Regions from separate parts of the Halioglobus sp. D3-4 genome, predicted to be linked through region 2. Evidence: predicted binding sites of a transcription regulator. Region 2 holds the regulator's gene; the other holds the start of a gene.
The links. The regulator PhoB, encoded in region 2, activates phosphate uptake and scavenging genes when phosphate is short. The targets are predictions, from matches to a motif close to TGTCATAAANNTGTAACA.
Positions count from the first base shown of each region.

Region 1: AC0L6S_RS19675 (PhoX family protein) is a predicted target of PhoB. The motif match lies at 1,768-1,785, and genes of this name have one in related genera.

Region 1 is NZ_CM147907.1:4,451,283-4,455,908, reverse strand. It holds gene AC0L6S_RS19680 (MFS transporter) at 1-56, opposite strand, end outside; gene AC0L6S_RS19675 (PhoX family protein) at 208-1,725, opposite strand; gene AC0L6S_RS19670 (hypothetical protein) at 1,865-2,329, opposite strand; gene AC0L6S_RS19665 (DUF1838 family protein) at 2,466-3,440, opposite strand; gene AC0L6S_RS19660 (quinone oxidoreductase family protein) at 3,580-4,611, shown strand; gene AC0L6S_RS19655 (FAD-binding oxidoreductase) at 4,626-4,626, opposite strand, start outside.
Region 2 is NZ_CM147907.1:1,381,686-1,386,311, reverse strand. It holds gene AC0L6S_RS06000 (FAD-dependent oxidoreductase) at 1-58, shown strand, start outside; gene AC0L6S_RS05995 (2-oxoacid:acceptor oxidoreductase subunit alpha) at 61-1,923, shown strand; gene AC0L6S_RS05990 (2-oxoacid:ferredoxin oxidoreductase subunit beta) at 1,920-2,972, shown strand; gene phoB (phosphate regulon transcriptional regulator PhoB) at 3,121-3,825, shown strand; gene phoR (phosphate regulon sensor histidine kinase PhoR) at 3,845-4,626, shown strand, end outside.

The DNA.
Region 1 (4,626 bases), 2.0 Mb from region 2:
TAGAAGAAGGGCAGGCGCTTTGGTGAGAACGGCTTGTGGGGATCGAAGAGCGACATCAGCGGCGTACTATATTACATTCAGGCGATGGAACCCGCAGTTATCCAGAGAAAACTGTTTTCGGCTCTACGTTTTTAACACGGATTACATCGCATGCGGTCTATACAATTGCGAGTAGCGTCCACACGTGCCCGCAGAATGCTATGCGGCCTAGAACGGCCCTCTCGCCCAGGGACCTGTGATGGCCAGAGTGACTCCCGGAGTCTGAATATTGACATACAGGTACTCCCCGGCCGGATCAAAACAGGCGCCGGCCCACTCACTTCCACGGTAGTCACCTGAAAGAATGGCCGGATGCCCTGACAAGTTCGACTCCAGCACGATATTGTTCTCGGCAAAGACGAATGACCCGCCATCCTGTGCAATACCGAGCAAGCGCGTACCACCGACCAGCCTATCATCCTCACTGCGGCCACCACCGTCCTCGCACACGAGCAAACCGCCGCGGGGCGACACTGTAATGTTGTCGGGATTGTCGGCCGTCGCCTCATCCGGGGAGACAAAAAGGGCGGTGATAGTTTCTTCACCGGGGATATACGCCCATACGGTTCCCTTGCCCGCTTCTCCGCCGGACGTATCGACGCAATAGACCACGCCATCCTGATACCAACAGCCCTCACCGCGACGAAAACTGGCGCCGCCGTTTGCCTGCCCCTGCAGGAAAGGACCAGAGCGCCCCTCGCCCTGGATAGCTGGAAAGCCGGGAAGGGGCGCTATCAACGCCTCCGGCGATGCCACCGGGTCGGGCACATCCACCCAGTGAACGGGGAAAGAATCACCCTGCATGGCCAGCCCGAGATCGATACCGGGCTGACTGGACACGGCCAGCATCTGCAGCCTGCCTCCGCGCTCCAGTGACCCCAATTGTTGACTAGCATCGTTCGGTGTATAGCGATAGAAGCCGGACAGCGGCCTGTTATCTTCCGTCAGGTAAACGCGGGAATCCCGCGGATCAACCGCAACGGCTTCATGAGCCATCAACCCCATATCCACAATGGGCACGGCAGAGGCCGGCCCTAGTGCCGGATCGGGCACCTCAAACACAAAGCCGTGATCCCTGGCGCCCAGAATACTGCCTAGCGTGATAGTTTCCTCACAGCTTAACCAACTCCCCCAGGGCGTGGCTCCGCCGGCACAGTTCGCGATAGTGCCCCCCAGCGTGGCGCGATCATCAATGAGTTGCCCGCCGCGCATTCTCAGTGCAGTGGTACCACCACCGAGCCCGGCCAGCACCCCCGGAAACACCAAATCGTCGTAAATCGGGGCAATGCCATCGCCAATCACGGGTAGGGGCGTACCGGGTGTTACGACGCTGCGCTCATGGTTGCGTATCAGTACGCACTCTCCTGATGAACCGCCCTGCCCACTGACCACAGCCATGCCGTCGTGCCGGTCGGGCGTAAGTGTGCCGTCGCTCATGGTATCGCCTGTCCAGCCGAAGGAACGGTAGGTGAAACCCTCCGGCAGCCGCAGCAGCGGTAGCCCCGTCGCACTGTCCGAAACGGGTGACAACGGGCCATACGAGGAGGCGCCCGTTTGCGCGAGGCGATTATCGCTGCCGTCGCTACAGGCCTGTAGAATGGGAGCCAGCGAGATGGCGACTGCAGATTTACTGGCGCCGGCGAGAAACTTACGACGGCAAAGCGATTGTGGGTAGAGCTTGCTCATGGTGACTGACCCCGCTTGAAAATGACCAGTATAGAAGCCGCTTGTTACTGCTAGATGACTTCCCGGTATCGTGTGGCGTCTTGTACTAACCCAGATCAGGCCGGGGTTTATCCATGCAATTCGGCAACAGCAAACGCTGTCACCCTTTAACAACCTCCCGATTGACAAACGCCACAAACTCGCTGTCCAGCATATTGCTGCCCTGGGATGCCCACCAGGCCTTACCGCCAGGACGACTCAGGTAGAAGCCGATATTTTTCCTGATCATCGGCCACCAGTAATCTTTCTGGCGTCGCGATTTATTGAAATGGTAGGCTTCCTGGAAATCCAGGAACATACCGTACATGTAGGAACCAAACCGCCACCTTTCCTCCCGCGTGACCTGATCCGGATCGTCCATTGCACGGATATAGATATCCATCAGGCCGGATGTGCCCGCAATGAACTTTGAATTGTCCATATTCCGATCGGTCTGGTTTCTGAGAATCGTCTCACGTGACATCGCCGTATTCTGCCTTACCTGTATAGCCAGATAGATCAAGGTGATCAATACCGCGATACCGGCTACCGTTTCCGCTATCGCACCTAAAGCCTCCCAATTCATACGCTTTCTCCACTATGGAATAGCAAAATCATTCTTAGCCAGCATAACCCTTGCGCCCGGAAGTGCAAAAAAATGGCCACAGCCCGGGACGGCCCGGCTTTTGATATCGCAGGGAGGCAAATACAAGCGAAGCGTACTATACCTCCGGTGGGACGTCTCGCGCATAGGCCTCCCAGGTACCCATGGGGGATCCGTCATCCCAGTCGGTGCACGCCTCCAGAAATTCCGGATGATACTTTTCAGTATAGGCCAGAACTTTCGGCGATATATCATCCAAACCACTGTTCGTCTTTATCGAGTGCATACGGCCGAAAATATGCCCTTTGACACCGCTGTTACCCATGCGCATCCAGGGCCACCACGGCCCGGTGCGTGAAAAGCCACAGCGGTAATCGGCCGACAGAGTAGCGCGATCCGCTAACTGCCTGTAGCTGCCAAAGAAGGTGAAATGTTCCGAGGGGTTAATAATCTCGCCGGTAGATGCTTTCGGCCATTTTGCGGGATCAACCGGGTTGCGGTACTGATGCGTGTAATCCCACTCCAACAGGACGTTATCGTGGATACGGCGCCACGGTAGAATAAAGGGGTAGTCGCCATTTTCATCGACAATCGCAGTACCTTCATTCATCAGCGTTGGCGAATCGCCCTCCTCCCCCATCGCAAACTTCGGCATCATCGGCGTCACTTCACCGCGAATACGGTCATTGAGGAAATTGAAAACCTCCACCGTCTCACCTGTCCAGGGATTATCCCAGGTTTGCAGAATATCCCCTGTCGCAAGGTCAGAAAAATAGCCTACTTCCTTGCCGCGCAAACGTACGTTGCCAGTGGGCATAATCTTCGCCTGAAACCCGCCAAACCCGCAGTAGCGAAAAAGCGGCTTCAGGCGTTGATCACCAATCATCGCAAACAGCACGCCATCAAAAGCCGGAAAGCACGGTGTCTCCTGATAAGACGCCCACAATTTTCCAAACGCATACAGGTTGTCGTAGGGGTCAGAAAAATCCAGATCGGTTGCGCCTGTCGTGCGCCTGCCACTGCCACCACCACCGACATCGGCGGTGTGTGGTGATAAGCAACAACCTCGAATGAGATCAGGCAAAACCGACATAAGCACTCCAGCAAGCGTTTCAACTGCACAAGCGCAGGGTATCAGGATACAACCGCAGTAAACGATAAAATGTTATATTGATATGACATTAAGTCGGAAGCCACCCCTATTGCAACCATAGCTTGATCGGAGAATACACATGACGACGAGTCACCGCTGGCAGTTCGATGCCTACAACCAACCTGTCGAAGCGCTGGCATGGCGTCCGCACGAACTGGCCGACCCCGGCCCCGGCGAGGTATTGCTGAAGATTCTCGCGGTGGGCATGAATCGCTCTGAATTCAACTATGTGCAGGGAAAATACGCACCCGCACGCGCCTTTCCCAGTGGCATCGGCCAGGAAGCCGTTGGCGAAATACTCGCGATCGGCCCGACCTCCGCGGATGGCCCCCTGCCCCATGGCACAACTCCGCTCACGGTTGGGTCTCGGGTCGCGCTGTTACCCGGGCGAGTTGATATGTGTGCCATGGGCACCTATCGCGATGTGGGTATTTTTGATCAGGCCGCGCTTGCGCCGGTTCCAGAAACCTATACCGATACAGAAGCCGCGGGTTTGTGGATGGGTGTACTCACCATGGCTGGCGCGCTTGAACTGGCGGGTATAACACCGGACTCAGCAGAAGGGAAAACCGTACTGATTACAGCAGCCAGCTCGAGCATGGGTGTGATTGCATTAAAACTTGCCAGAGCCTGGGGCGCCACCACCATCGCGACCAGCCGCAGTGCCGCCAAGGCCGAACAGCTGGCGACCTTAAGTGATCGCGCCATTGTCGCCAGCGACAGTGATTCATTGATCAGGGAAGTCGCCGGGGCTACCGGCAAAAAAGGTTTCGACGTTGCGCTGGACCCCGTGGGGCAAGCCTTCTACCCGGGGCTGATTGAAAGCGCCGCTGTCGGCGCGAATATCATCAGCTATGAAATGATCACCGGCCGCGAACCCGTGTTACCTATCGCGCTAATGATGATGAAAGACTTGAGCTTTCGCGGCTATACCATATTCCGGCCCTACCGCATTCCCGGTTTACTCACGCAGATCATCGATTGGGGCATGACGTATGCCGAGCAGATCAAACCGATAATCGCCGGCACCCACCCCTTGGGCAACGCTCCGCAAGTACTGGACGAACTGGGCCGGTGTGACCACCTGGGCAAGCTGGTGTTGGTGCCGTAGAAAAAGCTGTCAGTT
Region 2 (4,626 bases):
AACCACTGCATGGGATATGCAGAAATTTCTCTACAATGTCAGCAAGGCGGGGGCGTGATTGTGAAGCGTATTGAATCGGTCAACGACTTCGTCATTAAGTTTGCCAACGTCAATGGCACGGGCTCTGCCAGTGCCAATAATTTATTCGCCAAAGCCCTGTTCCGCATGGGGCTGCCGGTATCGCCGAAGAATATTTTCCCCTCCAATATTCAGGGCCTGCCCACCTGGTACGAAGTGCGGGTGAATGAAGATGGTTATCTGGGGCGCCGGGGCGGAATCGATATCGCATTGTCTGTGAACCCGCAAAGTATGGCGCAGGACATTCGCGAGGTGCTGCCGGGCGGGTATTTTGTCTATGATAATACCAAGCTGCTGGATTTGCGTTTGCACCGCGATGACATCACCATCATCGGTGTGCCGCTTACCCGAATCTGCAATGAGCAATACGAGGATCCCAGACAGCGGCAACTGTTCAAGAACGTGATCTACGTCGGTGCGCTTGCGGCTCTGCTGGATATGGATTTCAAGGTGCTGACAGGTCTCGTTGAGGATCAATTCAAAGGCAAAAAAAACCTGGTTCTGCCCAACATTCACGCGCTGGAATTAGGGTATCAATACGCCCGTAACAATCTGGATTGCCCGATAGGCATACGCGTACAAAAGAGTGACAAGGTAGGGGATAAGATCCTGCTAGACGGCAACACCGCGCTAGGTTTGGGTGCGCTTTACGGCGGTGCCACCGTTGCTGCGTGGTACCCGATCACGCCATCCACCTCGGTGGTTGATGCCTTTGAGAAATATGCCAAACGCGTACGGATTGATCCGGGTACCGGCCAGCGCAACTATGCCATCGTACAGGCTGAAGATGAGTTGGCAGCCATTGGTATGGCCATTGGCGCCAGTTGGAATGGTGCGCGTTCTTTTACGGCCACCTCCGGACCGGGTGTGTCGCTGATGAGCGAATTTCTCGGGCTGGCGTATTTCGCCGAGATACCCACGGTGTTGTTCAATGTGCAGCGAGCCGGGCCCTCCACCGGGATGCCTACTCGCACCCAGCAGTCCGATATACTTTCGTGCGCATATGCCTCGCACGGCGACACCAAGCAGGTCCTGTTGTTTCCTTCAACGCCCAAGGAATGTTTCGATTTCGGCGCATTGTCTTTTGACCTGGCGGAGCGCCTGCAGACACCTATCATCCTGATGACCGATCTCGATCTCGGTATGAACGACAATATGTCAGAGCCCCTGGCCTGGGATGACGACCACAAATATGACCGCGGCAAGGTGCTCACTGCTGAACAACTTGAGGACGGGGTAGAGTTTGGTCGGTACCTCGATGTCGATGGTGATGCCATTTGCTATCGCACTTATCCCGGGACTCATCCTACCAAGGGAGCCTTTTTTACCCGCGGCACCTCGCGTAACGAATACGCTGTATATACCGAGAAGGGTGAAGAGTATGAAGCGAATATGCTGCGTCTGCTGCGAAAATGGGACACGATCAATGAGTACGTTCCCGCGCCCATAAAGATCGAGTGCGGCAGAGACACTGATACTGCAGTACTGTATTTCGGTACCAGCGAGGAGGCTTCCCGCGAGGCGCTGGATCATCTGGCGGAGGACGGCATTCACCTCAATGCCATGCGCGTTCGAGCGTTTCCGTTCAATAAAGATGTACAGGCATTTATCGAGCGGCACAAAGAGGTGTTTGTGATCGAGCAGAACCGCGATGCCCAGCTGCGTACCTTGTTGATGGCGGAGTTCGAGTTCGGCCCCGACAAGCTTAAGTCAGTGCTGTGTTTCGATGGTACGCCCATCAGTGCGCGCAATATTCGCAAGCAGATAAAGAAACACCTCAACAGCGACAATGTATTGCCATTACACCGTGACACCGCGCTGCTACGTACCGGAGAACGCTCATGAGTTACCAATTGCCGAAATTCAGACACCCCGAACTGCCGGTCAATGACCTCGGTTACACCCGCGCGGATTACGAGGGTGCAATCTCAACCCTGTGCGCAGGTTGCGGCCACGACTCTATCAGTGGTGCCATTGTCCGGGCCTGCCACGAGTTGTCGATAGAGCCGCACAAGATTGCCAAACTGTCGGGAATAGGTTGCTCATCCAAGGCGCCGACCTATTTTTTGGGAAATTCCCATGGATTCAACTCGGTACATGGCCGTATGCCCTCCGTGGTGACGGGTGCGGCGTTGGCCAACCGCGATCTCCTGTACATGGGCGTGTCCGGTGATGGCGATACCGCATCGATCGGCATGGGTCAGTTTGCACACGTGGCCAGACGCAATCTTAATATGGTGTACATCGTTATGAATAACGGTTGTTACGGGCTCACCAAGGGACAGGATTCTGCGACCGCCGACAGAGGTTCTGCCAGCAAGAAGGGGGATCCAAATATCTACAGCGCAATCGATCTGTGTGGCACAGCGCTGCAGATGGGCGCCACTTTTGTAGCGCGCAGCTTTTCTGGCGACAAAGAACAGCTTGTACCGCTGATCAAAGCGGCCATTTCCCACCGGGGGTTTGCGTTGATTGATGTCGTCTCGCCCTGTGTAACATTCAACAACAACACCAAGTCGACCAAGAGCTATGAGTTTGTGCGTGAGCACGCAGAGGCGACTGGTACCATCGATTTTGTGCCAATGCACAATGAGATCACCACCGAGTACCAACCAGGTCACGCACATGAAGTCACCATGCACGATGGATCTTCGATCCGCCTGTTTAAAATGGATGAATCGCTCAATCCCTTCGACCGTCGCTCAGCGGTAAATGTGCTGGAAGAGCATCGATACTCAGGCAATATCTTGACAGGCCTTATCTATATGAATCTGGATTCACGTGATTTACACGAAGTCCTGGAGACTTCGCGGCGGCCGCTGAATTCATTGGATGAGAGCGATTTGTGTCCGGGCAACAAGATGTTACTGAATATTAACGCGAGCCTACGCTAGCGTAAACCATGCGTAACTTCGCCCCTGCTCGAGTACCGAGGGACGTTTTAGTACAGATTTGTTGCAATTTTCCCTTTGCTTGTCATGTAATTGTCATACTTGAGACTTTTAATACCCATTCTTGAGTATAACCACGGTTTGAGAGTCGATGAGCACAGATACGGTATTAATTGTTGATGACGAGTTCGCTATCAGGGACATGCTGCGGATGGCGTTGGAAATGGCCGGTTATCAATGTATCGAGGCTGAAGATATTCAGCGCGCCTACCAACTGATAGTCGATGAAAGACCGGCCATCGTGCTGCTTGACTGGATGTTGCCTGGCGGCAGCGGGCTCGAGCTGATGCGGCGCCTCAAGCGCGAAGAACTCACCCGCGAAATGCCGGTTATTATGCTGACTGCTAAAACAGCGGAAGACAACGTCATTCAGGGGCTGGATGTCGGCGCCGACGATTATATGACCAAGCCCTTTGCTCCACGCGAACTGCTTGCGCGCATCAAGGCCTTGTTACGCCGGGCCGGCGGCACTGCGCAAAGTGAAAAAATTCAGGTTGGCGAGCTGCTGTTGGATGGCGAAAGCAAGCGGGTTTTTATCGCTGACCAGCCGCTAGAAATGGGACCAACGGAATTTAATCTCTTGCAGTTCTTCATGTCTCACCCCGAACGCGCTTACACCCGCGGCCAGTTACTGGATCAGGTGTGGGGAGCAAACGTGTACGTTGAAGAGCGCACCGTGGATGTACATATCAGACGCCTGCGCAAAGCGCTGCAATCCACCTCCGGTGATTACAGTAATTTAATCCAGACAGTTCGCGGCACCGGTTACCGCTTCTCTTCGCGGGGTGTTTCTTGAAGCACTTTTCCGGTTTTAGATGAGTTGGATTACGACGGCAAGCCGGCTTGTTTTACTGATCGCCTTGTCGGCAGGGCTGGGATGGATATACGGCTATCCGCGGGAGAGCGTTATTTTCGTGCTCCTGATGTGGATTGGGGTCTGGCTGTATCAGATGCAACGCCTGCAGTTATGGCTGAAAAATTCAGACAAGCCACCACCGGACGCTTTCGGTATCTGGGACGAAATTTACGCCCGAATCTATTCTCAGCAGAGAAAAAACTCGAAGGAGAATGCCCAATTGCAGTCAACCGTTGAGTATTTACAGGATTCGTTTGCAGCGATGCGCGACGGTGTGATTATGGTCGATCAGCACGGCGCAATCCAGTGGCTGAACCGAGCTGTAGAGCCACTGTTAGGCCTGCGTTACCCCGAGGATACCGGGCAGACGTTGACCAATCTGGTACGCGCGCCCGAGTTCAATCAGTACTTTCTGGCACGTGACTACCGAAAACCTCTGCAATACCTTGCCGTTGGTGACAATCGCTCCTGTTATCTGCGTGTCGATGTTACGCATTTTGGCGAGGGTGAGCGATTGCTGTTTATTCGCGACATAAGTGCTCAGGTACGCCTGGAAAATATGCGTAGGGATTTTGTCGCAAATGTGTCACATGAATTACGTACCCCTCTAACAGTGATAAGTGGCTACCTCAGCACCATACTGGATAACTCCGAAGAGTTGCCCAAGCGCTATGTACGGCCATTACAGCAGATGGACCAACAGGCCCAGCGAATGGAGAGCCTGCTAAAGGACCTGTTGTG